Regions from separate parts of the Rhodococcus sp. 05-340-2 genome, predicted to be linked through region 3. Evidence: predicted binding sites of a transcription regulator. Region 3 holds the regulator's gene; each other region holds the start of a gene.
What was found. The regulator LexA, encoded in region 3, represses DNA repair genes until DNA is damaged. The targets are predictions, from matches to a motif close to CGAACANNTGTTCG.
Positions count from the first base shown of each region.

Region 1 (10,746 bases), on a different contig from region 3:
GGCGAATCGTCGTCGGGCTCGGGGGCAGCGCATCCACCGACGGCGGTGCCGGAATGCTCGTCGCACTCGGTGCTCGGATCCTCGATGCCGACGGCAACGACGTCGCGCTCGGCGGTGGTCCGCTGCGCGGTGCAGTCCACCTCGATCTGAGCGGCTTGTTGCCTTCGGCTCGGAATGCGGTGTTCGAGCTGGCCTGCGACGTCGACAATCCGTTGCTCGGTGTCACCGGAGCCGCGGCCGTCTACGGCCCGCAGAAAGGTGCCGGACCGCAGGAGTTGCTGTATCTGGAACACGGCATGCGGCAGTGGGCACATCTGGTGCGCAACGCAATCGGCCGTGACCTCAGCGGTCTGGCGGGCACCGGGGCGGCCGGCGGAACCGCCTTCGGTGCCATGGCCGTACTCGGTGCTGCGGCCAAGCCGGGGATCGAGACCGTGCTCGAGTTGATCGACTTCGGCAGCGCTCTGGCGTCGGCCGATCTGGTCGTCACCGGCGAGGGGTCGCTGGACGAACAGAGCCTGCACGGCAAGGCACCGATCGGTGTCGCGCACGCTGCGCGTGCAGCCGGTGTTCCGGTGATCACCGTTGCGGGACGCAGCGTGGTCGGCATGGATCGATTGCGCCCCTACGGAATCACCGCCTCCTATGCACTGACCGACCTGGAGCCGGACGCGCAGATCTCGATGCGTGACGCGGCCAGGCTGTTGCACGAGGTCGGCCGAACCTTGGCCACCACACACATTTTGGAAGGAACTTCATGACCGGAACCGATTTCACCACGCTCACCGATCTGGCTTCCCGGGCGCTCGGCGGCAGCGTCTCGGCGGCGAACGACGAGCTGTTCGCCCAGCGCGAGAACCTGATCAAGCCCGATGCTCCGCTGTTCGATCCCGCGGACTTCGGCCACAAGGGAAAGGTGTACGACGGGTGGGAGACTCGGCGTCGTCGTGACGAAGGCGGTCACGACTGGGCGATCGTGCGACTGGGCTCCCCGGGAATCGTGCACGGCGTCGTCGTCGACACCGCTCACTTCACCGGTAACTATCCGCCGTTCGTCTCCGTGGAGGCGGCGTCGATCGACGGCTATCCCTCCATCGAGGATGTGCAGAATGCGGAGTGGCACAGCATCGTCGACAAGTCCCCCGCAGTCGGTGACACTGCAAATACGTACGCGGTGGCCGATCGGCACCGGTGGACGCATGTGCGGCTGTCGATCTACCCCGACGGCGGCGTCGCCCGGTTCCGTGTCCACGGTCAGGTGGTGCAGGATCCGCGGTTCCTGGCAGGCACCGTCGACCTGCTCGCCGCCGAGAACGGCGCTCGGCTCACCGACTGCTCCGATGCGTTCTACTCCTCGCCGGCCAACATCATCCTGCCCGGGCGGGCTCGCAACATGGGCGAAGGTTGGGAGAATTCCCGACGACGTAACGGCGGCAACGACTTCGCAGTGTTCGCGCTCGCGTCGCCCGGCACCCCGCGCCACGTCGAGGTCGATACGAGTTACTACGTCGGCAACGCACCGGGGTGGATCCGGCTCAGCGCCATCGATTTTCGTCGTCGGCACATCACGGACCCGACGGCGTGGAGCGAGATTCTGCCCCGCACCGCTGTTCAACCGGATACGCGCCACCGGTTCCTGTTGAGCGAGGCCGACGCGTACACGCACCTGCGACTGGACGTGTACCCCGACGGCGGACTGTCCCGATTGCGATTGTTCGGGGAGCTCGACGCCGAAGCCCTCGATGCGGCAGATGTCGCTTGGAAGTCGTCCGAGCTCCAGAGTGTCTCCAGTGCAGTCTGATCTGGTTGTTCTCGCTTCGCGGGCGGTGATCGGTGGACGGGAGGTTGCGGCCTCGATCTCCGTGTCCGACGGGCGCATCGTGGCAATCGACTCCGTGGATGCGCGCGTATCTGCGGCGGCGGTGGTCGAGCTCGGGCCGGATGAGGTGCTGCTGCCGGGTTTGGTGGACACCCACGTTCACGTGAACGAGCCAGGACGTACCGAATGGGAGGGGTTCGCCAGCGCCACCCGGGCTGCCGCGGCTGGTGGCATCACCACCATCGTCGACATGCCGCTCAACAGCATCCCCCCGACGGTTGACGTTGCAGCCTTGGAGATCAAGCGTCGGGTGGCGGCGGATCAGTCGGTGGTGAACGTCGGATTCTGGGGCGGTGCCGTGCCGGGGAATGTCGACCAGCTGAGACCACTGCACGATGCGGGTGTCTTCGGCTTCAAGTGCTTCCTGCTTGCGTCGGGGGTGGACGAGTTTCCGCCGCTGACGATTCCGGAGCTCGAGAAGGCTCTGATCGAGATCGCGTCGTTCGACGGGCTGATGATCGTGCACGCCGAGAACGCCGAGGTGATCGCCGAGGCACCGTCGGCGGCGGGCCGTGAGTACTCGGGATTCCTCGAATCGCGCCCACGTGCGGCCGAGAACCGGGCCATCGAGCAGGTGATCGAGTTGTCTCGTCGGACCGGGTGTCGGGTGCACATTCTGCATCTGTCGAGCGCCGATGCGTTGCCGATGATCGCGGCGGCGAAGCGGGACGGGGTTCGGGTTACCGTCGAAACATGTCCGCACTACCTGTGTTTCGACGCCGAGGCCGTGCCGGCGGGGGCTACCCAGTTCAAGTGCTGCCCGCCGATCCGCGAAGCCGGCAACCGAGAGTTGTTGTGGCAGGGTTTGTCCGATGGCACGATCGACACCATCGTGACCGATCACTCCCCCTGTACTCCCGATCTGAAGAGGTTCGACACCGGAGACTTCGGTGATGCGTGGGGTGGGATCGCGTCGTTGCAGGTGTCGCTGGCTGCGGTGTGGACGGAGGCGCGTGCCCGTGGGTTCGCGCTGACCGACATCGTGCGGTGGATGGCCACCAACACCGCCGACCAGGTGGGCATGACAGATCGCGGACGCATCGAAATCGGAAGCGCTGCAGACCTTGTGGCGTTCGCTCCCGACGAGAGGTTCACCGTCGACGTTGCGCACCTGTACCACCGCAACCCGGTGACTGCCTACGATCGACTGGGTTTGTCGGGTGTGGTGCGACGGTCGTGGATCGCGGGGTCGGAATCCTCGACCGGGCGATTGCTGGCGCGCAACTAGAACGGCGGTGTTGCCGTGTCGTCTGTCTCGGGCTGTCGGTTGTCGGGTGGGTCGGGGTAGGCGATGATGCCGGATCGTTTGGGTCTGGTGGGGATGTGTGGTGTGAGGTCGTTGCCGAGGATGGGGATTGCTGTGCCGTTGGTGGGCAGGGTGATTCGGGTGGTCTTGGATGTCGATGTCCAGAGGATGGCTCCGCCGGGGAGCATGGTGGCGGTCCAGTAGCCGGCGGTTTTGACGCTGTGGTGGTATTCGCAGAGGCATTGGAGGTTGTTGACGGTGGTCCAGCCTCCGCCGAGGGGGTTGGTGTGGTCGAAGGGGGTGATGTGGTCGAGTTGGCAGCGTGCGGCGGGTCGGTGGCAGCCGGGGAAGCGGCAGTGTTTGTCGCGGAGTCGGACGGCTGCGGTGGTGAGGGTGTCGGGTCGGTAGATCAGGACGCGGTCGGTGAGTGGGTCGCGTGCGACGGATGTGCCGAGGGTGGGGTCGGCGGCGATAGCGGCTTCGAGTGCTGCGGCGAGGGAGGCGTTGCCGAGGTAGATGCCACTGGCTGTACAGCTACCGCGGTTGCCCGAACGACCGAGGCCCGACTGGTTCAGGGCTGTGCGGTTCAGTGTCGGGAGGTCGAGGGCAGAGCTGTGCCGTGTGCCCCTCCCTACGGGGGTGTGGGTACAGAACAGGGCTGCGGCGGAGGTCAGCGATTGGGTCCGTCGTGGCCTGTCTTCACCTCCGCCGGTGTCGGGTGGGGGTGTGTCTGCCGTTGAATGGGCAGAGGTGTCCCCTGTCTGACCCTCGAGCGGAGCCGGTGACGCCGTAGTCCCGGGTTCCGACGCCGGAGCTGTTCCTTGCGTGGGGCTTGTTGTCGGCGGTGGTCCAGGTGTCGGTGTGACTGTCCTGGTGTGCTCGGGTTGATCTGGAGCAGTGTGGGTTTCGGTTTGACCGGATGCAGTGTTGGGCATCGGCGCAGATGCAGGTGCTTGTGCTGCATCGGGTGTTCGATGTGATTCGGCGGTCGGGTCTGGTGTCGAACTCGATGTGTCGACCGGACCTCTCGCCGATGCTGCATGCGATGGTGCTGGATCGGAGCCACGGCCGGGATCTGTTTCCTTGCCGGAAGCGGAGTCCGCTGCTGTCGCAGTGGCCTTTGCCGCCGCGCTGGTCGGCGCGGGATCGGGCGATGGTGCGGTGGTTGATTCGGTGGCGTGGCCACCGCTTGTGGCGGATTCGTGGGTCGGTTCCGCCTTCGGTACAGCAGTCGCATCGGTGGCGGTGCCGGTGCCGGTGCCGGTCGCGGCGGTGTCGGCGTCAGCGGAAGTGTCTGTGGTCGTGCATGATTCGCTCTCATTGCCCTGTGCGGGGTCGGTGTCGTCGCGAGTCGCGGGCTCGTCTGTTGCCGAAGCAGCGTTCGTCTCTGATTTCGTGTCCGTGTCGTTCGCCGGATCCGACCCTGAGGCCGACTCCTGCTTGTGATTTTTCGGTGTTCGTTCCCATTCCCCCGTCTCCGGGTCCTGGTGTGCGAGGCCGAGGGATTCGGCGAGGGTGATTGCTTCGGTGAGCAGGATCTGCCAGTGACTGTTCCGCGACAACTCCCGGGCGAGGTCGGGATCGATGGAACCATGCCCGGCCAGGTAGGCGGGGTTGGTGAGTAGTCCGATGAGGGTGGCGATGTCGACGGTGATCATCGTCAACGGAACCCGCCGATCCGGCAGCACTGCGTCTTTCTTCGGGCAATCCTCGCGGTGGCACAGGCATGCCAGTCGGGGTTCGCCGTGCATGCGGGCCATGAACGCATCACACAGGCGCTCTTTCTTCCCTCGCGGGTCTTTCGGGCAGAGCGTGTCGGCCATCTCCTCGAGGAGTTGCCATGCGGCGGCGGCTTCGGGTGCGGTCAACTCGGCTCGGATGCGGGCGAGTTCGCCGCCGGGACTGTAGGTGACGGTGCGGAACTTCTTCGCGAACTCCCGCAGCGCTGCTGCTTCCTCCGGTGCGACGCGCAGCAGGATGTCCCAGATCGCCTGCTCGAGCGGGCCCGGGGACGACCTCCGCGCCGCCTCGACGACCTCGGCTTCGACGCGCTTCACGATGGCGTCGGAGAGGTTGTCGAGGATCCGGCATGCGGTCCGCACGCGGGGGAGGTCGATCTCCCCGGTCTCGAACGCTGCTCGTAGCAGTGGGAGTCGGGTGTGCAGGGCGACTCCGACGGATACATACGATTCGGCGACGGTGGCGGAGCAGCCCAACGCGACAGCCATTTCGGTGCGTCCGTATCGGCTGTAGTGCTTGTGCTTGGTGTCGCGGGTGATCCAGTCGCAGTGCACGGTGTAGCAGGCGGTGATCTTGCGGGCCGCGTGGCGATTCTCCTCACGCGCGGCAGCGGTCAACGCCTCCAGTGACACGGTCGGTACTGCACCCACTTTTCACCCCCCGGTGACCCGAAACAAGAACGCCTGTTCGAACAAGAAGAACAGTAACCCGGACCACCGACAAGAAACGCTGGACATTTCAGGATGTTCGCCACTACACCTCTGAGCTGGGTATTCAACGACGAATCATCGAACTCGAGCAACAAGCCATCACCTTCACCGACTCCTCGGCTGAGTCCACTGCCGAGCTCGACGCCGCCCGGGCAGTCGGCCGAGAGACGTTCGCACGTGTCAACACCGCCTCGTAGCTACAGAGCCAGAGCGTCCAGACGCACCGCTGCGGTAGCAGATATAGCCCACGAAATTCCGAGGTGATCTTTGAGGGAGGCAACTCTTCTATGTCGCAATTCGGTTGAATCGAAATGTTTTCCGAAAGGTCCGTCATGCCGGCCCCACGACGTCCGTCACTCGGCGCATCACACAGAGAACGCGCAACTCAGGCAACTCGAACAACGACTATGCCGGAACCCCTTGTCGATGAGGGATCGAAATGGCAGCCCTCGACGCAGAGGTGATACTCCCTACGGATTCATGAGTCCATGCTCGTTGCCACTTCTGCGGCGAAATATACGAAGCCCGGTCAGGACTGCGGCCGCAGCAAACAAACAAGTAGCCACCCATGCCCAGACCGCAAATTCACCGTCCTGAGTTCGAATCACCGAAACAACGGCCCACAGCAACGCCTGCGCTGACCAGAAGAGAACCCATCTCTTCCCGCTCGGGAAATTCACCGCCACTCCTCGCATTCGAAAGGGAGCCTGTGCACCGGTAACACCGAAATGTGGTCGTTCCATCGCAACAGGCAGACGCGAGTGCTATCAGGCTGATCGGGGTCAGCACTCTCGTCAGACCGAATGGTTTTGTTTCTCCCTCAGTGCAACACGATGCGTCGGCACACGCAACCGTCCACGCGCCAACCTAGTTCGCATGGACAAGGGATATTCGCGACTACACCTCAGAAACTGTGTGTAGCACCTGTCCTGGCCAGATCAGAGTGCTTCGAACCGAAACCGGAAGAGGCGGTTCCACCGTTCGTCGGTCAACAACATCGGGGCGATGACTGCCATGATTGCGCCGGTCGTGGCTGGTAGGTAGTTCCCAGCTACGAGTGATGCGAAGCATCCGAGCGTGAAGCAGGCGAGCGCCATGCGAGGAAGCAGCCAGGTGGGCTTGCGGCCAGCGTGGCGGACTCCGTACACAACGGCCGCGCTCACGCACACGAGGATTGCGACATGCGCGAGGAGCCGACCGACGTGGGTCGGGTCGAGTACCTGAAGCGTGGCGATCGCAGCCATGGTGCCCAGAAGAGCAATGCTCACCAGGTTCAGTTGTCGGTACCGAGGCAGGGCGCGAATCAACTGAGGTCCTTCACTGGAGCGGACGGCGTGTCGAGAACCAGGGTACCTAAGCGTATTTCGCATTCACTCCGTCGTGATGGATCGGACCCGCAGTTCGGGTCAGTGGCAACGCACTACCCCCACGTCGCACGGCGACGAATTCCGCCGCGATGGCCAGCGCAGTTTCCTCCGGAGTTCTCGCACCCAGGTCCAGGCCGATCGGCGACTTCAAGCGTGCGAGCTCCTGCTCGGTCAACCCGACGTCGCGCAACCGGGCCGCGCGATCGTCGTGGGTCCGACGCGATCCCATGGCTCCCACGAACGCCACCGGCAGTCTCAAAGCAACCTCGAGCAGAGGCACATCGAACTTGGCGTCGTGCGTCAGAACGCAAATCACCGTCCGGGCATCGACTGCCGTTCGCGCCAGATAGCTGTGCGGCCATTCGGTGACCACCTCGTCGGCATCGGGAAACCGTGCAGCAGTGGCGAAAACGGGGCGCGCATCACAGACCGTGACGTGATACCCGAGGAACTTGCCCACGCGGGCGAGTGCGCCGGCGTAGTCGATGGCCCCGAAGATCAGCAGCCGCGGGGCGGTTGCGTAGGACTGTACGAACACGTCGAGATCCGGCCGGCACCGCACCGACCGGATGCCGGTGCCCCCGGAGTCCAACATCGCCAGCGCCTCGCCCACGACCACCGCGTCGACGTCGGCGAAACCGGTCGCGCCCATGGTCGCCGAAGACGAAACCGCAAGTGACTGTCCGGAGCCGTCGAGCATCGTGACCGTGGCCACCGCAGTATCCGACGCGATGGCCGCGAGCACGGCCCGCGGAGGACCGAGGCGCACGAACACCTCGATCACTCCCCCGCAGGTCAGGCCGACCGCAAAGGCATCGATGTCGCTGTAGCCGAACGACTCTCGCTTGGACTCGCCGGTCTCGAGAACCTCGCGGCACAGCTCGTACACTGCGCCTTCGACGCAGCCACCGGAGACGCTGCCGACTGCCTCGCCGTCGGCGCACACCGCCATCGCAGCACCCGGAAGCCGTGGAGCACTTCCGGATACCGCGATGACCGTCGCCACCGCGTAGGGAACACCTGCGTGGTCCCAGGCGGACAGACGATCGACAATTTCTTTCATTTTACGAGATTCCCAACGCTTCTTCGATCGGGTGCAGGGCGAAGTAGACCAAGAAGATACCCGACATCAGGTACAGCAGCCAATGCGTCTGGCGTGCTTTGCCTTTGGCGAGGCGAACCAGGGTGTACGAGATGACGCCTGCTGCAACACCGACGGTGATCGAGTAGGTGAAGGGCATCAGGACGATGGTGAGGAAGGCCGGGATCGCGATTTCGGTGTTCTCCCAGTCGATCTTGCGTACGTGCGTCATCATCAGCGCGCCCACCAGAACCAGGGCCGGTGCAGCGGCACCGACGGGGACCACGCCGGCCAGCGGGGTGAAGAAGATCAGGCTCGTCAGCAATCCGCCGGTGACAACGCTGGCAAGACCGGTCCGGGCACCTTCGGTGACGCCTGCCGCAGACTCCACGACGGCCGTGTTGGCCGATCCGTTGATCGCGCCTCCTACGATGGCACCGATGCCGTCGACGGTGAGGATGCGGCTCAATCCCGGCATCCTGCCCTGCTTGTCGACCAGGCCTGCTTCCTCGCCGACACCGAGGATGGTGCCCATGGCGTCGAAGAAGCCCGAGAGAACGAGAGTGAACAGGACGACCGACGCCGTGACGATTCCGGCCCGTGCGAAGCCGCCGAACAGGTCGACGTTGAACAGTAGGTCGAATTGTGGTGTGGCGACGATGGAATCGGGCACCTTCGGAACGACCGGTCCCCACGCCTCCGGTTCGATGTCGAACACCGAGTTCAGGATGATCGCCAGGTTGGTGGCCACGAAGATGCCGATGAGCATCGCGCCCGGCACTTTCCGCACGAACAGCATGATCATCAGGACCAGGCCGACGCAGAAGACGAACACGGGCCAGCCGGCGAGCTTGCCGAACGTGCCGAGGGTGACCGCGGTTGCTGCTGACTCGTGGTGCCCGACGAACCCTGCGTCGACCAGGCCGATGAGCGCGATGAATGCGCCGATCCCGACGCCGATCGCCTGCTTGAGTACGAGCGGTATGGCATCCATGATGAGTTGCCGAATGCCGGTGAGAGCGAAGACGACGATGACGACGCCCTCGAGAACCACCAGCCCCATCGCCTGCGGCCAGGTCATGTACGGGGCCGCCTGGAACACCACGATCGGGGTCACCCCGAGGCCGGCCGCCATGGCGAGGGGCGCGTTTCCGACGACGCCCATCAGGATGGTCGTCAGACCGGCTGACAACGCCACCATGGTCGACAGCTGCGCCGGATCGAGCGTTGCCCCGGTGACATCGCGGGCGTCACCGATGATCAGCGGAATGAGAACGATCAGGTAGGCCATGGCCACAAATGTGGTGACACCACCGCGAATTTCGCGGGAGAGCGTGGAGCCCCGGCCGCTGATGTCGAAGAACTTGTCGATCTGGGATCGACCTCGTCCACTTTGGCGAGTGCTGGATGTGCGTACGTCGGTCATGATCGGCCCTCCCAGGGCGTGATCAACCTCGTCGAGCGTGGGGCCGGGCCGACGTGCCGGGGGAGTTGGCGTCGGTGCGGTTGTGCCGGAGAAGGTTTCGTCGAATGGGGATGGAACTCGGATCAGCTGTTGATGATGTGTTCGGGTCGGACGGGCACGCGGGTCAGCGCGAGCCCGGTGGCGTTGCGGATGGCCGCGACCACGGCGGGGGTCGAGGAGAGGGTGGGTGGCTCGCCCGCCCCGCGAAGACCGTACGGTGCCAGGGGATCCGGGTTCTCGAGGATGTCCAGCTTCATGGGCGGCATGTCGAGAATCGTCGGAATGAGGTAGTCGGTGAACGACGGGTTCTTCACGAGACCGTCGACGACGACGATCTCTTCCATCACCGCGAGACCGAGGCCCTGCGCTGTGCCGCCGTGGATCTGGCCTTCGAGCGACAGCCGGTTGAGGATCTTGCCGACGTCCTGCACGGCCGCCATCTCGACGACCTTGACCAGACCGAGTTCGACGTCGACGTCCACCACGGCGCGATGGACACACAGTGCGAGCTGGGTGTGGCTCGCTCCCTGTCCGGTGACCGGATCCATTCCGCTGGTGGGGCGATGGTGGAATTCACGCGTCTGCTCGATGACTCGGTCGCCGAGGACATCCTCGATCGTGGCCAGTACACCGTCGGTGGCCGAGACGATCTTGCCGCCGTCGAGGCTCAGGTCGGCAACCGCGCGGCCCAGGTAGAGGCCGGCCAGGACGAACACTGCCTCGCGGACAGCCTCGCACGCGGTCTTGACTGCGCCGCCGGTCATGTACGACTGCCGCGACGCGGACGAGGAGCCGGCATTACCGACCTTGGTGTCGGCGGGATGGATGACGACCTTGGTGACGCCGAGCTCGGTGCGTGCGATCTGCGCCTCCAACGTCACCAGGCCCTGACCGACCTCGGCAGCGGCTGTGTGCACCAATGCTGTTGCCTCACCGCCGATCACCTCCAGTCGAACGCGCGCGGTGGAGTAGTCGTCGTAGTTCTCGGAGAAGCAGATGTTCTTGATGCCGACGCCGTATCCGATTCCGCGTACGACGCCTTCGCCGTGGGTGGTCTGCGACGCCCCGCCCGGTAGATTACGGATGTCCGACGCGTCCACGGGGGCAGGCAGTTCCATCGCCTCGGCTCGGGCGAGCATCTCGGCCAGTGGGGCAGGTGCTTCGATGACCTGGCCTGTCGCGAGGATCGAACCCTGGCTGACGGCGTTGATCTGCCGGATGGCCACGGGGCCGATACCGCAGGCCTCGCCGAGCTTGT
Region 1 is NZ_NOYU01000038.1:95,930-106,675, forward strand. It holds gene CH271_RS23105 (glycerate kinase) at 1-761, shown strand, start outside; gene alc (allantoicase) at 758-1,801, shown strand; gene allB (allantoinase AllB) at 1,752-3,107, shown strand; gene CH271_RS23120 (HNH endonuclease signature motif containing protein) at 3,104-5,515, opposite strand; gene CH271_RS23125 (hypothetical protein) at 6,514-6,843, opposite strand; gene CH271_RS23130 (XdhC family protein) at 6,929-8,005, opposite strand; gene CH271_RS23135 (NCS2 family permease) at 8,007-9,449, opposite strand; gene CH271_RS23140 (xanthine dehydrogenase family protein molybdopterin-binding subunit) at 9,572-10,746, opposite strand, start outside.
Region 1: CH271_RS23120 (HNH endonuclease signature motif containing protein) is a predicted target of LexA. The motif match lies at 5,542-5,555, and genes of this name have one in related genera.

Region 2 (10,746 bases), 400 kb from region 3:
AGCGCGCGGCCCCTGCCTCGTCGCGAACCAATCGTGCGAACGATGCACCGACGTCACGCACGAACGCCTCGTCGATCTGCTCACCTACGACGCCACGGACGTCGTAGGCCTTGATGACGGCGTTGACGGACTCTGCGGTTCGGGCCACGAAGATTCTCCTGGTGATCGTTGTCGACGACGCCGCTCATCGGCGTCGGATATCGAGCGTCGGTAGCGGTGCGATCCACACCAAGTATCGGCAGACCGTCGCGATCCGTTTCGGTCCTGCTCCTCGAACCTTGCCAGACTCAGGACGGACCGGCCAGTCGGACCGACGCACACCACACTCGGTGTGCTCGGGCGGCTCAGGACGTGGGGTCGGGAAGAACTCGAAGGTGCCCGCGCCTGCCCGTGCGGACGGCCGGAGCGGATCTGCGTTCGGTCTCGGACGGCCGTGAGGCCGAGCGGTCGGCGCTGTCACGGTCCTCGGAGCGGATGCGATCGCCGCGACCGGCCTCGCGTACGGCCTCCGCGAGGGCCGTCAGATCGTCCTCGTCGGGGCTCGACGTCGAGTAGCCGCCTTCGTAACGCACCAGTTCCCAGCCCTTGGGCGCGGTGGTGGTCGATGCGTGCACCTCGCACAGATCCCAGGAATGCGGTTCGTCGACTGTCGCGAGCGGTCCGACGACCGCAGTGGAGTCGGAGTAGACGTATGTGAGCGTCGCAACGGCAGAACGGTTGCAACCAGGCCTGCAGCAGCCACGCAGTGATCTCACGAGTGCAGAGTATCCGGTGGGTGCAACCGACCGAACGACCGACACACCGGACGAGCGCGATAACCTCCCCCTATGCCTCGATTCTCATCCGCGCGCAGGATCACTTCTCGGTCCGTGGCTCGGCACGGCCGCGGCGTCCGCGGACCGGTTCTGCCCGAGGACATCCCGGCCAGGCGCTCACGAGCCGAGAAGTTCGACCGACTGGTGCTCGAGGCGTTCGCGCGGATCGATCATCGCTGGCACGAGAAGCTCTCGAAGCTCGACATCGCCGTGGACGAGGTACCGAAGATCAGGGCGTTGGATCCGGAATCGGTGACGTGGCCACCGGAGGTGGTGGCGGAAGGTCCGGTACCGCTTTCGCGATTGGTACCCGCAGGCATAGACAAGCGCGGGGAGACGACACGCGCCAGGGTGGTGCTGTTCCGTCGACCGCTGGAACGGCGCGCGAAGCACCCGGAGGACCTGGAAGATCTGTTGTTCGAAGTTCTGGTCGAGCAAGTGGCCACGTATCTCGGCATCGACCCCGACGAGGTCGACCCGGCCGGGGAGTGAGCGAACCCTCGGGGCCCGTCGGAACCGAGCTTCTCAGCCGATTCCGCGCTTGAGCCTGCGACGCTCCCTCTCGGACAACCCGCCCCAGATACCGAACCGCTCGTCGTTGGCGAGCGCGTATTCGAGGCACTCGTCCTTGACCTCACAGCCGAGGCAGATGCGCTTCGCCTCGCGGGTGGAGCCGCCCTTCTCCGGGAAGAAGGCCTCGGGGTCGGTCTGCGCGCACAGCGCGCGCTCCTGCCACTGGTCCTCGATCTCCTCGAACATCTCGTCGAAACCCGCGACGAGACTGAGGAACGGCTTCGCCGGTGGAACCGACTCGGCGACGAACGGCATCGAGTCGGCGTCGGAATCCGACTCGAGTTCGACATCCGCGTCGATGACGTCGACGTCGTTGTCGGTCTCGTCCGTTCGCTCGACGTACGCAGAACCCGCGTCGATCGAGACGCTCGAATCTGCGCCGATGCCGGACTCGGTTTGCGGCGCGTCGTCGACAGCGCTGAGGTGTGCAGTGGGTCCGCCCCGCTGATCACGTGTCACGTGCTGGTCATACATCGCTTCCGCCTCCTCACCTGTGGTAGCGCAGATACTTTCGGTCCTCGTGTTCTCGAATACCTTGCCCCACGCCGGTATTCGATCGAGCTGGTCCAACGTGCCGGTCCGACTCTCGACCTCTACTCGACGTCCAGTCAGGGACGAAAAGGAAGGGAACGAGTGTTCGAAACCAGGTTCGCTGCAATCGAACTCGTGCTGCGAACACTGAATGACATACCTGTGATTAGACACGTCCAGGTGTGTCGCGGTCAAGCCGATCGCACAAATCCAATACCATCACATGCCCGAAATCGGCGCTCTCCCCGGATCGAAGCCCGTCCCGTGCGTGTCGCATCGGTTCTCGCCGTCGCAAACGGTCCACGCGGACGTTGCGGCCCCGGGTGGGCGCTCACCCCACACCACCGCAACCCCACTAGGCTCGGGTGTTGTGAAAGTTACTGTTCTGGTCGGTGGCGTCGGTGGCGCTCGGTTTCTGCAGGGCCTGAAAACGTTGTTCGGCGACGAACCCGAGCACGAGATCACCGCAGTGGTCAACGTCGGCGACGACGTGTGGATGCACGGGCTCCGCATCTGCCCGGATCTCGACACGTGCATGTACACCCTCGGCGGAGGAATCGACACCGATCGCGGCTGGGGTCGCATCGCGGAAACCTGGAACGCTCGGGACGAGTTGGCGGCCTACGGTGCCGATCCCGACTGGTTCGGACTCGGCGACCGCGACATCGCCACACACCTGATCCGCAGTCGTATGTTGCGCACCGGCTTTGCGCTGTCCGCCGTCACCGAAGCCCTGTGCAACCGTTGGCAACCCGGAGTCCGGCTCCTGCCCGTCACCGACGATCGCTCCGAGACCCACGTCGTCGTCACCGATCCGGACGACCCGAGCGGTGAGCAGCAGCGCGCAATTCATTTCCAGGAGTGGTGGGTTCGGTACCGGGCACAGATTCCCACCCACAGCTTCGCCAACATCGGGGCCGAACAGGCAACTCCGGCACCGGGAGTCGTCGAGGCGATCGCCGAGGCCGACGCCGTCGTCCTCGCTCCGTCCAATCCGGTGGTGAGCGTCGGTGCGATCCTCGCGGTGCCGGGTATCCGCGGGGCCCTTCGCACGACGGCCGCCAAGGTGGTCGGCCTCTCCCCCGTCGTCGACGGTAAGCCGTTGCGCGGCATGGCCGACGAGTGCCTGTCCGTCATCGGAGTCGAGACCACGGCGCAGGCGGTGGGCCGTCACTACGGAAGCCGAAGCGGCACCGGCATTCTCGACGCATGGCTGGTGCACACCACCGATACGGCGGTCGTCGACGGTGTGGACGTGCAGTCGGTTCCGTTGCTGATGACCGACCCCGAGACCACTGCGGCGATGGCCCGCACCGCTCTGCGCGCAGCCGGACTCGACCTGTGACCGACACTCACGATCCCGATTCGATCCGGTCGACACCCGAGGATCACGCTCCCGGCGGCTCGATCGAGATACTGCCGGTGACCGGGCTCCCCGAGTTTCGGCCGGGCGACGATCTGGCTGCGACCGTTGCGGACCGAGCGCCGTGGTTGCGTGACGGCGACATCCTGATCGTCACCAGCAAGATCATCTCCAAGGTCGAGGGCCGTCTGGTGCAGGCACCTCGTGATGCGGACGAGCGAGATGCCGCCCGCAGAGTCCTCGTGGAACAGGAAGCCGTGCGCATCGTCGCACGCAAGGGCCGAACCCTCATCACCGAGAATCGACTCGGCATAGTGCAGGCCGCGTCGGGAATCGACGGCTCCAACGTCGACGGTGGCGAACTGGCGCTGCTGCCCGAGAACCCCGACGCCAGTGCCGCAGCGCTGCGCACTGCACTCGGTTCGCTGCTGGGGGTGACGGTCGCCGTGGTCGTCACCGACACCATGGGGCGCGCGTGGCGGATCGGTCAGACCGACGCCGCCATCGGTGCCGCGGGCCTGGGCGTCGTGCACGCGTACGCCGGAGCCGAGGACGGTCAGGGCAACGAGCTCGTCGTCACCGAGGTCGCGATCGCCGACGAGCTCGCTGCCGCGGGCGATCTGGTGAAGGGCAAACTCGGTGGGGTTCCGATTGCCGTCGTACGCGGACTGACTCCCGTCGACGACGGTTCGACCGCTGCGACTCTGCTGCGCGGCGGTGAGGACGATCTGTTCTGGCTCGGTACCGCCGAGGCACTCGATCGTGGTCGACGCGAGGCGCTGCTGCGCCGGCGGTCGGTGCGCTCGTTCACCGACGAACCGGTCGACCCCGACTCCGTTCGTGCGGCCGTTGCCGATGCGCTCACCGCCCCGGCCCCGCACCACACCCGTCCGGTTCGGTTCGTCTGGGTCAGGACCCCTGCTGTCCGGCGTCGGCTGCTCGAGACGATGCGTGAGCAATGGCGAGCCGATCTGGCCGGCGACGGGCTGAGCGAGGAGCGGATCACCGCCAGACTCGGCCGCGGCGACATCCTGTTCGACGCCCCCGAGATCGTGATCCCGTTCTGCGTGCCCGACGGCGCGCACTCGTATCCCGACGAGAGGCGTCGAACCGCGGAGGACACGATGTTCACCGTCGCAGTCGGTGCGGCCGTGCAAGGACTGCTCGTCGCCCTCGCGGTGCGTGATCTGGGCAGCTGTTGGATCGGTTCGACGATTTTCGCAGCCGATACCGTGCGCGCCGAACTCGGCCTGCGTGCAGATTGGAAAGCGATGGGAGCCATCGCAATCGGGCACCCCAGCGAATCCCTGACCGTTCGGGATCCGGTGGTTCCCGGGTCGTCACTGTTGGAGCTCTGACGTGTCGGCGTCGACGCCGCCTCACTCGACTCTGTGGAGTTCGGTCGGGGCATCGCTCGATCGATGGGCACCGTCCGATTCGAACGACGAATCGCTCCGGCACACGATGCTGGCGTTTCTGCACAGCAATCCGGATGCTTGCCTGCGCGCCAACGAGGCCGGCCATTTCACCGCGTCCTCGCTGGTGCTCGACACATCGGGAACACATGTGCTGCTGACGCTTCATCCGAAGGTCGGTCGGTGGATTCAACTCGGCGGCCACTGCGAACCGACGGACGAGACGGTCGTCGACGCGGCGCTACGGGAGGCCACCGAAGAATCCGGCATCGATGATCTGACGATCGATCCGATGCTGCTCTCCGCCCACACCCACCCGATCACCTGCTCGCTCGGTAAGCCGACGCGGCACCTCGACCTGAGGTTTCTGGTCCGGGCACCGGACGGCGCACGGGCAGTGCGCAGCGAGGAATCGACGGATCTACGCTGGTGGCCGGTCGATGCCCTGCCCGACGACGCCGAGCGCGAGACGATCGACCACCTCGTCTCACTCGCCGCACGTCGCCGGTAGAGGCCGCCCCTGGGCGTCAGACGTCGGTGGAGAAGCGGACTCCACCGTCGGGCAACTTGACCCCGGGCCACACGCGTGCGCCGCGGAGCAACTCGCAGCGGGCACCGATGTCGGCACCGTCGCCGATGACCGCGTCGCGCACCAGGGCGCGGGGTCCGATCCGGGCACCGAAGCCGAGAATGGATCGCTCGACGACGGCCCCTGCCTCGACGACGGCACCGTCGAACACGACGGCTCCGTCGAGACGGGCACCCGCTCCGATCTCGGCACCGCGTCCGACGACGGTTCCGCCGATCAGCAGTGCGCCCGGTGCCACTCCCGCGCTCGGGTGAACCAGGGACTCGCCGCGGTCTCCGTGCAGCGCCGGTGACGGCGCGATGCCGCGCACCAGATCGGCCGAGCCCTTGACGAAGTCCTCCGGTGTTCCCATGTCGCGCCAGTAGGCACTGTCGACGTGTCCGTAGACCTTCTTGTCCTCGGCGAGCAAGGCGGGGAACACTTCTCGCTCCACCGACACCGGACGACCGGCCGGAATGGACTCGATGATCTCGCGCTTGAAGACGTAGCAACCGGCGTTGATCTGATCCGTCGGCGGATCCTGCGTCTTTTCGAGAAACGCTGTCACTCGGCCGGATTCGTCGGTCGGCACGCAGCCGAACGCGCGCGGGTCGCCGACACGGACCAGATGCAACGTGACATCGGCATCGGTGTTCCGGTGCGTATCGAGAACTGCTGTCAGGTCGGTGCCGCCCAGGACGTCCCCGTTGAAGACCATGACGTTCTCCGCGCGCAGTCGCGGCAGAACGTTCCTGATGCCGCCACCGGTACCCAGCGGCTCGGTCTCGAAGACGTATTCGAGTTCGATACCCATCGAGGATCCGTCCCCGAAATGCTGCTCGAACACGTCGGCTTTGAACGACGTGCCGAGGACGACGTGCTCGATCCCTGCGGCCTTGATACGCGCCAACAGATGGGTCAGAAAGGGCAGTCCTGCGGTGGGCAGCATCGGTTTGGGTGCCGACAGCGTCAGCGGCCGCAGCCGAGTTCCCTTGCCGCCGACCAGAATGACTGCATCGGTACGTGCGGCGACCGATGGGGAACTATCCGACATGTCCAGCCTCTGTTCTCTCGTCCGTGAGTCGTCCATCACCTGCGCGGGCCCGAAGCGCTGAATTCACAACGATCTTCGAGCGAAGACCGAGACCTGCGCGCAGCGCCAATCGTAAGGGAGCCTGCCACGTCCGGGCGTGTCTGTCGGCCTGAAAGCGGTAAGCACTGGTGTGATGTGCCGGCAACATCACTTCCGGATGCCGTCCTGCCGCATGCCCTTTCGAGTGGGTGACCTCGACATCGGGAACGTAGACGTTGTGCCAACCCGCTCTGCCGAGCCGGTCACCGAGATCCACGTCCTCCATGTACATGAAGTATCTGGAGTCGAATCCGCCGATCGAATCGAACGCCGAACGCCGCAGCAACAGGCACGATCCCGACAGCCACCCCACCGGCCGCTCACTGACCGTCTCGTTCTCCTGGCGATATCGCCGAGTCCACGGATTCTTCGGCCAGATCTTGCCGAGTACGGCGTGGCCGGCTCCGGACGTGAGATCGGGCACCGACCGCGCCGACGGGTACCGCGAGCCGTCGGGCTCGCGAATGAGCGGTCCGAGAGCACCGGCCCGCGGCCACCGCGCCGCCGCGTCGAGCAGGCCGTCGAGCGATCCCGGATGCCACCGCACGTCGGGATTGGCCACGACGACGAACTCGATGTCGGGGTCGATCTCGGCCACCGCGCGATTGACGGCTGCGCCATAGCCGATGTTCGCGCCGGTGCGCAGCAACTCCGCCTCTTCGAACGCGATCTCGGCTGCCTCGGGTGTGCCGTCGACCGAGCCGTTGTCCGCCATGATCACCCGAAGGGGACGCGTCGTCGCCTCACGTAGAGACGTCAGGAACTGGTCAAGGTATTCGCCGGGTGAATAGGTCACGGTCACCACGGCCAGCTCGGAACTCACGCGGGCAAGACTAGCCCGATCTCGCCTCGAACCCTCATGTCGACTGCGCCAAGGCTGCTGTCAACGCGTCCGACCACGGCCGCGCCGGGGTCAGACCGGCATCGACCCACGCGGTCGGTGAGAGCACCGAATATGCAGGCCGAGGTGCCGGAACGACGTATTCGGCGCTCGAACACGGCGTCACACGCTCGGGATCGGCACCGATTCCCGCGAACACCGCGCGTGCGAGGTCGAACCAGCTGGCCTGCCCCGCATTGGTGTAGTGCAGCGTTCGTGCGCGCACAGCAGGGTCGGCTTCGATCTCGAGCAGGCCCGACGCCAGATCGAGGGCGAACGTGGGCGAACCGATCTGATCGTTCACCACCGAGATCGTCTCGCGCTCGCCTTCGAGTCGGCGCATCGTGGTCACGAAATTCTTGCCCGTGTTGTCGTACACCCAGGCGGTTCGCACGACCACGGCCTCGGGAAGCTCCTCGTGCACTGCGAGCTCGCCGGCGAGCTTGGTGCGTCCGTACGCCGACTGCGGCGCGGTCTTCGCATCGACCTCGTACGGTTCGATCGCTGTGCCGTCGAACACATAATCGGTGGAGACGTGGATCAACCGGGCGCCGACACGCCCGCAGGCGCGCGCGAGATTTCGAGGGCCGTCCGCGTTGACCGCCGACGCCCTGGCCTCGTCGGTCTCGGCGGCATCGACGGCGGTGTACGCAGCACAGTTGATCACCGTCGACCCTGCGCTCACCGCGGCAGCGACGGCGTCGGGGTCGGTGATGTCCAGGTCGGCGGACGAATATCCGCGCACTTCGGCACCGTCACCTCGTTCGGCGGCGAGAGACATCACTCGGCGGCCCAACTGGCCGTGTGCACCGGTCACCACGATCGCATTCACGGTTGCCAAGTGTGGCACGCCGCGTTCGCTTCGGCGAGGCAGCGACCGGCGACAAGTAACCTTCGAACGGCGGGGGGAGAACAACGAAGTAGGCAGGTTTCAGGCCGGCCGGAAACGAGAGAGGGTCGTCACGGTGCCACGAGATCCAGGCACGCCCGGAGGTGAGCGCACTCCCCCGCCGAGGCGGAGCGCTCCCCGGCGAACCGACGGTCCCCGAGAGCGCACCACGGGCCGCCCCGACGATCACAGCGGCGCTGCCCACCGTTACCGCGACGACGAACGCCGTGGAGAACGCCGCACTCGAGAACGCAAACAGGTCGCACCCGGCGAACGCACAGGTAGATCGCGCCGGCCGGATCGACGCAGCCCTCGCGGTGGCGTCGAGCGACCCGAGTCCGACGGCAGGTCGCCTCGCGCCGGTGGTACCCGATGGCCCGCGACCCACGTCGCGGTCGCAGTGCTCTCGATCCTCGTCCTGCTGGTGACCGGTTTCGCGTGGCGCAGTGTCGACAGCCTGCGCTCGAATATCGCCACCGCGGGTGGTCTCGGTCTCGGCGGTGCCGCCGACGGTGCCGTCGACATCTTGATGGTCGGCACGGACAGTCGAACCGATGCCCACGGCAACGCGTTGTCCCCCGCGGAACTCGCCTCTCTCAACGCAGGTGAAGAGGTGGCGTCAAACACCGACACGATCGTGCTGATCCGCGTCCCTAACGACGGTTCGTCGGCCACCGCGATCTCCATCCCGCGAGACTCGTACGTCGAGGTACCCGGCATCGGCATGTCGAAGATCAATGCTGCGTACGGCGCCACCAAGGAGAACAAGCGGCTCGAATTGGTGGAGCAAGGGGTCACGGACGCCGATGCCGAATCCCAGGCAACCGAAGCCGGTCGTGAGGCCCTCATCGATTCGGTCGCCAACCTCACCGGCATCACCGTCGATCACTATGCCGAGGTGGGGCTGCTCGGCTTCGTGCTGCTGACCGATGCCGTCGGCGGTGTCGAGGTGTGCCTGAACAACCCTGTGCAGGAACCACTGTCGGGTGCGAACTTCCCGGCGGGCGAGCAGAACCTCTCCGGTTCGCAGGCTCTGAGTTTCGTCCGACAGCGACACGATCTTCCCCGCGGAGATCTGGACCGCATCGTGCGCCAGCAAGTGTTCATGGCCTCGCTCGTGCGGAGTGTGCTCAGCGCCAAGACGCTGAGCAACCCCGGCAAACTGGGCCAACTCAGCACCGCGGTGCAGCGATCGGTGACACTCGATTCCGACTGGGACATTCTGCAGTTCGCCACTCGCCTGCAGGATCTCGCCGGCGGCAAGGTCAAGTTCGAGACGATCCCCGCAGTCGACATCAATGCGACGACCGACTACGGCGAGTCGATCGTGCAGGTCGATCCCGCTGCGGTGAAGAAGTACGTCGAAGGACTGCTCGCCGACGGTAATTCAGCGGAGACCAACGCCGAGAATGCGGACGCCCCCGATGTCGATCCGTCGACCGTGACCGTCGATGTCGCGAACGACAGCGGTATCGACGGCCTGGCCAACGGCGTCGCCGGTTCGTTGACGGCGTTGGGGTACGTCGACGGCACCATCGGCAATTACGAGGGCACGTCGATCTCGGCGAGCCGCATCCAGGCTGCCGATGTGGACAGCGATGCTGCGCGCGCCGTCTCGGCAGCGCTCGGCGGACTGCAGATCACCGCCGACGACACCTTGTCGGCAGACACCGTTCGGGTGGTACTCGCGAACGACTATGCGGGACCCGGCTCGGGCCAGGCCGCAACTGCGGAAACCATTGCTCCCGAATCGGGTACGGCGGTTCCCGAGGCACCCGCCGCTCCGATCGACGCCGGCTCCACCGGTCCGATGTGCGTCAACTGATCGGTGCCTCTCACAGTGTGTGAATCGGTGTCGTCGGGCGTCATCTAGGGTCGTGGGGTGGCTTCGAATCTGACTCAGACCCTGCTCGACCCGATTCTCGCCGCCGATCCGGCCGGTCCGCGCGTCACGTTCTACGACGATGCGACCGGTGAGCGGGTCGAGGTGTCTGCGGTGACCCTGGCGAACTGGGCGGCCAAGACCGCCAATCTGTTGCGCGACGAGTTCGCCTTCGAGGTGGGTGGCAGGGTGAGTGTGCGGTTGCCCGCGCACTGGCAGACGGCTGCCGCGCTGCTGGGAGTCTGGTGGGCTGGCGGCGAGGTGGTCATCGGGGCCGACGACTCCGTGGACGTGGCGATGGTGTCGGGCGATCGGCTCGACGAGTCTCCCGAGGCGGACGAGGTGCTGGCGTTCTCGCTCGACGCATTCGGCAAGGCAGTCCCCGATCTGCCGATCGGCATGACCGACTACGCGACGTCGGTGCGGGTGCACGGCGATCAGTTCAGGGTCGCGGGCTCCGGGAGCGCAGGCGCGGCGCTGGACGGGCGTTCGGTGGACGAGGTACTCGCTGCCGCTCGTGAGCGGGCAGACGCACGTGACTGGACGGCCGCGGACCGGGTCATGTCCAGCGCGTCCTGGACCACGGCCGACGAGCTGATCGACGGTCTGCTCTCGGTACTCGTCGTGGGTGCGTCACTGGTTCAGGTGGCCAATCCGGACGAGGCGAAGGCGCAGCGGCGCGCCGAGACCGAGAAGGT
Region 2 is NZ_NOYU01000027.1:6,671-17,416, reverse strand. It holds gene CH271_RS15085 (phosphomannomutase/phosphoglucomutase) at 1-148, opposite strand, end outside; gene CH271_RS15080 (DUF3499 domain-containing protein) at 345-755, opposite strand; gene CH271_RS15075 (metallopeptidase family protein) at 828-1,307, shown strand; gene CH271_RS15070 (WhiB family transcriptional regulator) at 1,341-1,574, opposite strand; gene cofD (2-phospho-L-lactate transferase) at 2,290-3,264, shown strand; gene CH271_RS15060 (coenzyme F420-0:L-glutamate ligase) at 3,261-4,640, shown strand; gene CH271_RS15055 (NUDIX hydrolase) at 4,747-5,208, shown strand; gene CH271_RS15050 (sugar phosphate nucleotidyltransferase) at 5,225-6,319, opposite strand; gene CH271_RS15045 (glycosyltransferase family 2 protein) at 6,309-7,220, opposite strand; gene rfbD (dTDP-4-dehydrorhamnose reductase) at 7,255-8,109, opposite strand; gene CH271_RS15030 (LCP family protein) at 8,567-9,991, shown strand; gene CH271_RS15025 (TIGR03089 family protein) at 10,049-10,746, shown strand, end outside.
Region 2: cofD (2-phospho-L-lactate transferase) is a predicted target of LexA. The motif match lies at 2,015-2,028, and genes of this name have one in related genera.

Region 3 (10,746 bases):
GATTCCGATTGCCCTCCTCGCTCAGGTACAGCCGGTGGGCTTCGACTGGCTGGTTCCCGGGATGCGACTGGAGCTGGTCACGGCACTGATCAAGACACTGCCGAAAGCCTTGCGGCGCAATGTCGTTCCGGCACCGGACTTCGCCGCCGCGGCGTTGGCCGCCATGAAGCCACGCGCGGAAACCCTGATGACGGCCCTGGCACGTGAACTCTCGCGGGCTGCGCAGTGCCACATCACTGCGAAGGACTTCGATGGTGCGGCACTGCCCGAGCACCTGAAGATGACGTTCGCGGCCGTCGATCCGTCCGGAAAGGTGTTGGGCAGCAACAAAGATCTCGCTGCTCTACGCACCGGATTGTCCGGGGAGGTCGGTCGCCAGGTCGCGAGCGCGGTCGGTGACGCGGAGCGTGCGCCGTCCCTGGCATGGACCTCGAGCACTCTGGGGCGGTTGGAGTCGACCGTCACCCGTGATGTGGGCGGACAGAAGGTCACCGGGTACCCGGCGTTGGTGCCGGAAGGACCGGGCGTCGCGGTTCGAGTCCTGAGCACCCCCGCCCAACAGCGAGCAGCGATGAGGTCGGGAACCAGAGCTCTGCTGCTGTCGACGGCACCGAAGGGAACCAAGGCACTGCTGGCCGGGCTGCCGACCGCCGAACGTCTTGCCCTCGGCCAGAATCCGTACGGCGGAGTCGATCCGCTCCTCGAGGAATGCCGGATTCTCGCGGTCGAGGAGGCAATGGATGCGCACGGTGGACCGGTTCGAGATCCCGAGGCTTTCGACAAGCTCAGGGCGCTCGTCCACGCGGAGGTTCCGCAGCGCACCGCCGCGGTGCTGGCCCTGGTTCGCCCTGTGCTGACCGCTGCCCTGGCACTGTCCGCGCAACTCCAGTCCTCCTCGGGTGAGCCGGCCGACGATGTTCGGGAACAGCTCGACGGCTTGATCTTTCGCGGGTTCGTCACCGAGTTCGGCTCTCGCAGATTGGCAGACGTACCGCGCTACCTCGCGGCTGCGACGAAGCGGTTGGCAACCCTGCCGAGCAGCGCGGGCCGTGATGCGGCGGCGATGGATGTACTCGATCGGGTGTACGCGTCGTACGGACGACTGTTGGATTCGCTTCCGGAAAGCAGAAAGAACAGTTCCGGGGTACAGGAACTGTTCTGGATGATCGAGGAGTTGCGGGTGGGATTGTTCGCCCAAGGGATTCGTACGGCGTATCCGGTCTCGGAGAAGCGCATCGAGAAGGCGATCTCGGACCAGAGTCGCTGACGGGCGGATCTGTCAGTCGATGTCGGCGGACTCGCGGTGCTTGCGCAGTTCGTGGATCTCTTTCTCGAAGTCCTCGGCCGAACTGAACGAGCGGTAGACCGAAGCAAAGCGCAGGTAGGCCACTTCGTCGAGATCACGGAGCGGACCGAGAATGGCCAACCCCACTTCGTTGCTGGGGATCTCCGCGGATCCCGCGGCACGGATGGCGTCCTCGACCTGCTGCGCCAGCAGGTTCAGCGCATCGTTGTCGACATCTCTGCCCTGGCAGGCGCGTCGGACTCCCTTGACGACCTTCTCGCGACTGAACGGCTCGGTCACGCCGCTGCGCTTCACGACCGCGAGCACTGCGGCCTCGACGGTGGTGAATCGACGGCCGCACTCCGGGCAGGAGCGACGACGCCGGATTGCTTGGCCCTCGTCCATCTCACGCGAGTCGACCACGCGTGAGTCGGGATGCCTGCAGAACGGGCAATGCATGAGGGGTCCTCCGTCGTAGCCGATGCTCCGACGACGAGCACGCACATCGGGGCAGTCTGTCGAGGATACTCAGTCCTCGCGAACGCGACGGGGCCGGTGGTCATCTGCCGGGCGTGTACTCGACGAGAGCTCCGTCGTGCACTTCGACCACACCGACCGGCTGCGCACCTGCATCGGGAGCAGCCGCCCGCAGGTTCGCGATGCCGATCAGGCCACCTGCGACGACCAGGACCGCCAACACCGTCAGCACGAGCGATCGCAGCCGAACCGGCTGGCCCGCGAAGTGCGCGGAGGTCGCGTCGAACTCACGATCGGCCTCCTCGCGATCGGTGACATCGGACCACGACGGATCGAGGACCGGAAGGCACGGTGCGCTCTGTGTACGGGGTGCCGTGACGCCGTGCATCCCGATGGGACTCTGCAGAACGGGACGCGCCCGGCGACGACGCTCGACGACAGTGGACCGGGCACGGACACCGGCGGCGGTGGGGCGATCGGTGATGATGGTCATCGGAACCTCGACTTCGCTCGTTGGATCGATTGTTCGATCAGGCGTTCGATGGACGCTTGTTCGAAGTTCTATCACGAGCCTCCGACAAAGTCTGCAGAAAACGCGACACGAGTCGAACAGATGTTTGATTCAACAGCTGATACACGCTAGATTCGTGTCAGAAACCACACGCCACACGAGTCGACACCATCAACTCCAGTCCGCGCAGACCTACCACGCAGACCGGATCCCAGGACACCAGCAGGAGGCCGACAGCATGAAGGACGAGACCTCGACGAGGTCGACCACGCGTTCCACGACGACGGGTTCCAGGACGACCGGAGCCAAGGCCACCGCCACCAAGGCCGCGGCGGGAAAGCCGGCCGCGGAACCGACCTCCAAGGCCATGGAGGTCGGCACCGATATCAGTGCGGGTCTGACCGAGCGGCAGCGGAAGGTACTCGAGGTCATTCGCGCGTCGGTCACCGAGCGCGGCTACCCGCCGAGCATCCGGGAGATCGGAGACGCGGTCGGTCTGACCTCGACCTCCTCCGTTGCCCACCAGCTGCGCACCCTCGAACGCAAGGGCTTCCTCAGGCGCGACGCCAACCGTCCCCGAGCCGTCGACGTCCGCGGTCTCGACGAGGTGCAGGCCGATCAGGCTGCCGCCGCGGTCGACGGTTCGTCGGCGTCCGAGGAACAGGATCGGTTGCCGACCCCGACGTTCGTTCCGGTACTGGGCCGGATCGCCGCAGGCGGTCCCATCCTGGCCGAGGAAGCCGTCGAGGACGTGTTCCCACTCCCCCGCGAGCTGGTCGGTCAGGGTTCGCTGTTTCTGCTGAAGGTGGTCGGCGAGTCGATGATCGATGCGGCCATCTGCGACGGTGACTGGGTGGTGGTTCGTCAGCAGTCCGTGGCCGACAACGGCGACATCGTAGCTGCGATGATCGACGGCGAGGCCACCGTCAAGACGTTCAAGCGGTCCAAGGGCGAGGTGTGGCTGCTGCCGCACAACCCGCTGTTCGAGCCGATTCCGGGCAACAACGCCGCGATCCTCGGCAAGGTCGTCACCGTGATGCGCAAGCTGTAGGGATCGTCACCGAAGACAAACGCGAAGGGCCGCAGCACAGTGTGCTGCGGCCCTTCGCGTGTTCTTCGGATCAGCGGATCACAGATTCAATCCGCGGCCGATGATCTCCTTCATGATTTCTGTGGTGCCGCCGTAGATGGTCTGCACACGAGAATCCATGTACGCCTTGGCGATCGGATATTCCTTCATGTAGCCGTAGCCGCCGTGCAGCTGCAGGCACCGGTCGATCAGTTTGACCTGATTCTCGGTGGTCCACCATTTCGCCATCGCGGCTTCCTGGACGGTCAGGGTGCCCGCGTTGAGCAGTTCGATGAACTTGTCCACCATGATGCGGGTGGCGGTGGTCTCGGTCGCCAACTCCGCCAACACGAATCGGGTGTTCTGGAACTTGCCGATCGACTTTCCGAAGGCCTTGCGATCGCGGCAGTACTGGATCGTCATGTCCAGCGCAGATTCCATGGCCGCAGCGGCGACAACAGCGATCGAGAGCCGTTCCTGAGGAAGATTCTGCATGAGGTAGATGAAGCCCATGCCTTCTTCACCGAGCAGGTTGGCCGCGGGCACGCGAACGTCGGTGAAGCTGAGTTCGGCTGTGTCCTGGGCCTTCATACCGATCTTGTCGAGATTGCGGCCACGCTCGAAACCGGGCATGTCGCGCTCGACGACCAGCAGGCTGAAGCCCTGGGCACCCTTCTCGGGGTCGGTGCAGGCTACGACGATGATCAGATCGGCGTTGATTCCGTTGGTGATGAACGTCTTCGAGCCGTTCAATACCCAGTCGTCGCCGTCGCGAACGGCCTTGGTCTTGATGCCCTGCAGGTCGCTTCCGGTACCCGGCTCGGTCATGGCGATCGCGGTGATCAGCTCACCCGAACAGAATCCGGGGAGCCAACGCTGCTTCTGCTCGTCGTTGGCCAGCTCGATCAAGTACGGCGCGACGACGTCGTTGTGCAGGGTGAAGCCGATGCCGCTGTAGCCGCCGCGAGTGGTTTCCTCGGTGACGATGGCGTTGTAGCGAAAGTCCTTGACTCCGCCGCCGCCGAATTCCTCGGGCGCTGCCGTTCCGAGGAAGCCCTGCTTACCGGCCTCGACCCAGACACCGCGATCGACGATGTTCTGCTCTTCCCACTTCGCGTGGTTCGGTGCCACGTGCTGATCGAGAAATTTCCGGTACGACTCCCGGAACAGCTCGTGCTCGGGCTCGAAAAGTGTGCGTTCCACGAATGTCTCCTTGTTCGGTGCATACCGACAGCGACCACGCGAAATCTCTACGGATCTCGGTCGCCGGTACGACTGACGTCACAGGCAAACACTACGTCCGCGGTGTCGAGGCGGTCGATGACCAAAACGCGCGCGATCCGTGACCGACCCCGCTAACGACCTCGTTTGCCTGCACTCCTCGCGAGCGCCGAGACGATCGGGTAGCCGACGAGGATGCCGACCGAACCCCACGCGATACCGCCGAGCTCGACCGATCCGACAGCCAGTGTCAGGTCACCGATGCCGGCGACGAGCGCCGCAGCGACCACCATGAGATTGACCGGATCGGTGAAGTCGACCTTCGCGTCGGTCCAGATACGAACGCCCAGTAGCCCGATGAGTCCGTACAGCACCAGGGTTGCTCCCCCGATGACGCCGTCGGGCACGGTGAAGATCAGGGCTCCGAACTTGGGCGAGAACGCGAGCACTATCGCAGTGATGGCCGCGACCCAGTACGCGGCCGTCGAATAGACGCGGGTGGCGGCCATGACCCCGATGTTCTCGGCGTACGTGGTGGTGCCCGAGCCACCGGCGGCTCCGGCCAGGGTGGTCGCCAACCCGTCGGCGATCAGTGCGTCACCGGCCACGTCGTCGAGGTTCTTGCCGGTCATCGCCGCGACGGCCTTGACGTGTCCGACGTTCTCGGCGACCAGGACGATCACCACCGGTAGCGCCACCAGGATCACCGACAGCTCGAACGACGGTCCACGGAACTCGGGCAGGCCGATCCAGCTCGCCGCGCTCAGCGCGTCGAGGCGTGGTTGCGCGATTCCGCCGGTGACAGCGGCGAACACCCAACCGACGACGACACCGACCAGAATTCCCAGTCGCCCGAGCAGTCCGGGTCCGATCGCCGTGGCCAACAGGATGGCGACCAGCGTGACTGCGGCGATGAGCGGCTGCGCCTCGAACGACGTCGTCGCGGCCGGGGCCAGATTCAACCCGATCAAGACGACCACGGCACCGGTCACCACGGGCGGCATGGCGGCGTCGAGTACGCGCCGACCGGCGATCTTGACCATGACGCCGATGGCCGCGAGCACGAGACCGACGCACAGAACGGCACCGAGCTGCGCGGCCGGGCCGTTCGCCTGGGTGGCACCGAGCGGAGCCAGGAATGCGAAGGACGATCCGAGGTAGCTCGGCACCCGCCCCCGGGTGATGATCAGGAACAGCACCGTTCCGATGCCCGAGAACAGCAGTGTCGTCGACACCGGGAAGCCGGTGATCGTCGGAACGAGCAACGTGGCACCGAACATGGCGACGACGTGCTGCATCCCGATGCCGACGGTGCGCGGCCACGTCAATCGCTCGTCCGGTGCCACCACCGCTCCGGCCTCGACGGTCTTTCCGTTTCCGTGCAGCGTCCAACCCAGATTTCTCATGATGGGAAAAAGACTATTGCGTCAGCCGAGGATCGCGCTCACTGCCTCACGGGCAGCGGCGGTGCTGTCCGTTTTCAGCGCGGCGGCGGCCGCTTCCTTGCACTGAGCAAGCGTGACCGTGGCCAATTTGGAACCCACATGCGCGACGGCGGCCGACGCTGCAGACAGAGAGGTGATGCCGAGCCCGACCAACACACAGGCCAGCAGTGGATCGGCAGCGGCCTCGCCGCAGACTCCGACCGGCTTGCCTGCCTTGGCACCCGCGGCAGCGGTGTGGGCCACCAGTGCCAGCACGGCCGGCTGCCACGGATCGGTGAGACCGGCGAGCTGTGCAGACATGCGGTCGGCGGCCATCGTGTACTGCGCCAGGTCGTTGGTGCCGATGGACAGGAAGTCCACGTGCTCGAGGATGTGCTCGGCGAGGAGCGCGGCTGCGGGCACCTCGATCATGACGCCGGGCGTCAGTCCTCGTTCACGGACGTCGGCGGCGAAATCCTTCGCCTCCAGCGCGGTTGCGATCATCGGAGCCATCACCCACGGGGAGGAATCGGTCGCCTTCGCGGCTGCTGTGATGCCGTCGAGTTGGCGGTACAGAATCCCGCGGTCGGCCTCGGCGATACGGATGCCGCGAATGCCGAGGGCCGGATTGGCCTCGTCGGGATGGGTGGCGAACCTCAGCGGCTTGTCCGAGCCGGCGTCGAGAGTCCGCACGACGACCTTCTTGCCTGCGAACGCGTCGAGTACCTGGGCATAGATCTCGGCCTGCTCGTCGACGGTGGGTTCGGAGTCGCGGTCGAGGAAGCACAGTTCGGTACGAAACAGTCCGACGCCGTCCGCTGCGCTGGACCGCGCTGCGCGAGCACCGGCACCGTCCTGGACGTTGGCGAGAATGTCGACTGCATGGCCGTCGGCGGTGGTACCGGGACCGACCCACTGCGATACCCGGTCGAGCTCGTCGCGGGCAGACACGACGGCAGCGCGGGCCGAGTCGGCATCGGGTTCGAGGTCGATGCGGCCGCTGGTTCCGTCGACCGATGCGTTCGTACCGGCAGCGATGTCGTCGAGCCCTGCCACGGCGACGATGCACGGGATGCCGAGCTTGCGGGCGATGATCGCGGTGTGGCTGGTCGGACCTCCGAGCGAGGTCGCCAGTCCGACGATCAGGGTGGGGTCGAGGCCCGCGGTGTCGGCCGGCGCAAGGTCGTCCGCGAACAGGATCGACGGTGCGTCCGGCACGGGAACACCGGGCTCCGGTACACCCAGGATCTCGGCGATGACGCGGTCGCGGATGTCGCGTAGGTCTGTCACTCGCTCGGCCATCAGACCGCCGAGCTGGGTGAACATGGCAGCGAATTTTTCGGTGGCCGCAGCGGTTGCGGTGACGGCAGAACTGCCCTTGGCGATCGAGGAGCGAGCGGCACCGAGCCACCCGCGATCGGTTGCCATCGCGGCGTTGGCGGACAGAACCTCCGAAGCAGCGCCGGTCGCGAGTTCTGCTCGGCCGCGCAATCGGGTGGCGACGGCGTTTGCCGCGGCATCGAACACAGCCTTCTCCGACTCCCGATCGGCCTCGGCAACCTCGCCGGTATCGGCGGGAATGGACGGACGGGCACCGGGACGAATGACGGGACCGTATCCGACACCGGGCACGACGGGCGTGCCGCGCAGTGTCGTCTGCGCTGATCCGGTCCCGGCAGCGTCGACTGTCTTGTCTGCGTGTCCGGTCGACGCGGTGCTAACCGATCCCGTCATGTGGTCCTCCTCGAATCCTGCGTGAACAAAAGGTCATCGCATCTGTTCTGCGAGCTGTGGCGCACTCAATTGCTTGCCTGTGTTGTGACCGAGATTACTCCAAAGCCTTGACATGTCAACACACACGGGCGTAAAACAACATAAAGCAACATCAACCGGGAAGGAGACGCAGGTGTACGCCGAAGAACGACAGCACGCGATTGCCGAACTGATCAGTACGCACGGCCGCGTCTCCGTCAACGATCTGTCCGCCACGTACGGCGTCACCACCGAAACCGTGCGGCGCGACCTCGCCACTCTCGACCGAATGGGAGTCGTCCGTCGCGTCCACGGTGGAGCAGTACCCGCATCCGCACTGACCACACTCGAGCCCGGCGTCTCTGAGCGAGAGTTCACCCGCGCGGATCAGAAGGACGCGATCGCAGCCGCGGCGTTGTCCTTCCTGCCTCCCATCGGCGGTAGCGCCGTGTTCGATGCCGGCACCACAACGGGCAGGCTCGCCGGTTTGCTTCCCCACGATCGTGAGCTGACGTTGGTGACGAACTCGGTCCCGATCGCCGCTCGCGCCGCGACGATGTCGAACGTCAGCCTGCGATTGCTCGGCGGGCGTGTACGCGGTACCACCCAGGCCGCCGTCGGCGACGAAGCTCTGAGCGCCCTCGAATGGCTCCGCGTGGACGTGGCGTTCATCGGCACCAATGCCATCAGCGTCGGACACGGATTGTCCACACCCGACAGTGACGAGGCAGCTGTCAAACGTGCCATGGTCGAAGCGGCCAACCATGTTGTGGTGCTCGCAGATTCGTCGAAGATCGGACGCGAGCATCTGGTGAGCTTCGCCCGAGTTGGATCCATCGACGTCATCGTCACCGACAGCGACATCTCGACAAACGACCGTAAGAATCTCAGCGACAAAGGAATCGAGGTGGTGATCGCATGATGGTCACACTCACGGCCAACCCGAGCATGGACCGCACGGTCACACTCGACGCACCGCTCGTCCGCGGTGGAGTACACCGCGCATCGACGTCGGCCACCGATCCGGGCGGCAAGGGCGTCAACGTCGCTCGCGTCCTCGGTGGATCGGGAGTCGAGGCGTTGGCCGTTCTCCCTGCCAACGTCGGCGACCCCCTGCTCGACGCGATGGCCGCGAAGGGAGTGCGGTATTCCGCGGTTCCGACGTCGGGGCCGGCACGGACCAACATCACGGTGAGCGAGGTCGGTGGCACCACCACCAAGATCAACGAGCCCGGTGCGACGGTGTCGGAACAGACCCGCGCCGAGCTGCGGGAGCGAATCCTTTCTCTCGCAGTCGATGCCGAATGGGTGGTGCTCTCCGGTTCGCTTCCGCCCGGTCTGCCCCTCGACTGGTACGCCGAGCTCGTCGTTGCACTGCGGGCCACCTCTGCGAAGGTCGCCGTCGACACCTCCGACGAGCCGCTCCTCGCTCTCGCGGCGGCGTTCCCGGCATCTGCTCCGGACTTGATAAAACCCAATTCCGAGGAACTTGCCCAACTGACCGGCTACGATTCCGAGGAGCTGGAAAGCGCTGCAGCACAGGGTGACCCCACTGCCGCAATCGCCGCCAGCACAATCCTTCTCGGCCGAGGCGTCGGCGCGGTACTGGCCACTCTCGGCAGTGCCGGAGCCGTACTGGTCACCGAGGACGGTTCCTGGTACGCCAGCCCGCCCCCGATCACCGCGGTCAGCACGGTCGGCGCAGGCGATTCCTCGCTCGCCGGCTACATCCTCGCCGATGCCGAGAACTGCTCCGACGCAGACAAACTTCGCCGCGCCGTCGCCTACGGAACGGCAGCCACCGCGCTTCCAGGCACCACGCTTCCACTGCCCGAGCAGACCCACCCGAATTCGGTGACGGTCCGTGCGCTCGACATCCCCACGTCCGTCACCCCATCCACGCTCTCCCCTTCTTCGAATCGTCTCTAGGAGTCTGCAATGTCCACCCCCACCGAAGATCAGCAGATCATCGCCGAGGATCTGATCCTCCTCGACGCCGATCTCGGCGAATCCAAGGAAGCCGTCATCGAACGCCTCGCAGGCGTTCTGGCTTCCGCGGGTCGCGCAACCGAGACCGATGCTCTGCGCGACGCCGCTCTGGCCCGCGAAGCGCAGTCGGCAACAGGCCTGCCCGGCGGCATCGCCATCCCGCACTGCCGCTCCGAAGCGGTCACGAGCGCTTCGCTCGGCTTCGCCCGCCTGAACCCCAAGGTCGATTTCGGTGCCCCCGACGGCCCCGCCGACCTCGTCTTCCTCATCGCAGCGCCGGCCGGTGCCGGTTCGGCCCACATGAAGCTGCTCTCGAGCCTGGCGCGCGCACTGGTCAAGCCGGAGTTCGTCACCTCGCTGCGCAACGCGTCCTCGGCAGCCGAGATCGTCTCGCTCGTCGACGGCGTCATCAACCCCGCTGCAAAGCCCGCCGCGGCGGCTCCGGCAGCAGCAGCCCCTGTGTCCACCGCCAAGCACAGCGCTGCCGCCACCCCGGCCGAGGCGTCGGCGTCGACTGCCCCCAAGCACATCGTCGCAGTCACCGCCTGCCCCACCGGAATTGCGCACACCTACATGGCTGCCGACTCGCTCGTCGCCGCAGGCGAGCGCGCCGGAGTCACCGTTCACGTCGAGACCCAGGGCTCGAGCGGCAGCACGCCGCTGGACCCCTCGATCATCGCCGGAGCCGAAGCAGTCATCTTCGCCACCGACGTGGGCGTCAAGGGCCGCGAGCGTTTCGCCGGCAAGCCCGTGATCTCCTCCGGCGTCAAGCGCGCCATCAACGAGCCCGACGTCATGCTCACCGAAGCCCTGCGCGCTGCACTGAACCCGGACGCCGCTCGCGTCGGAGGTACCGCAGTGGCCGCCGGCTCGAACGACTCCGCAGGTGAACTCGGCTGGGGCACTCGCATCCGCCAGATCCTGCTCACCGGCGTCAGCTACATGATCCCGTTCGTCGCTGCCGGTGGTCTGCTGATCGCTCTCGGCTTCCTGCTCGGCGGATACGAGATCTCCGGAG
Region 3 is NZ_NOYU01000027.1:411,498-422,243, reverse strand. It holds gene hrpA (ATP-dependent RNA helicase HrpA) at 1-1,267, shown strand, start outside; gene nrdR (transcriptional regulator NrdR) at 1,280-1,744, opposite strand; gene CH271_RS16995 (hypothetical protein) at 1,845-2,255, opposite strand; gene lexA (transcriptional repressor LexA) at 2,641-3,324, shown strand; gene CH271_RS16985 (acyl-CoA dehydrogenase family protein) at 3,403-4,545, opposite strand; gene CH271_RS16980 (uracil-xanthine permease family protein) at 4,698-5,969, opposite strand; gene ptsP (phosphoenolpyruvate--protein phosphotransferase) at 5,991-7,721, opposite strand; gene CH271_RS16970 (DeoR/GlpR family DNA-binding transcription regulator) at 7,894-8,661, shown strand; gene CH271_RS16965 (1-phosphofructokinase family hexose kinase) at 8,658-9,668, shown strand; gene CH271_RS16960 (PTS fructose transporter subunit IIABC) at 9,678-10,746, shown strand, end outside.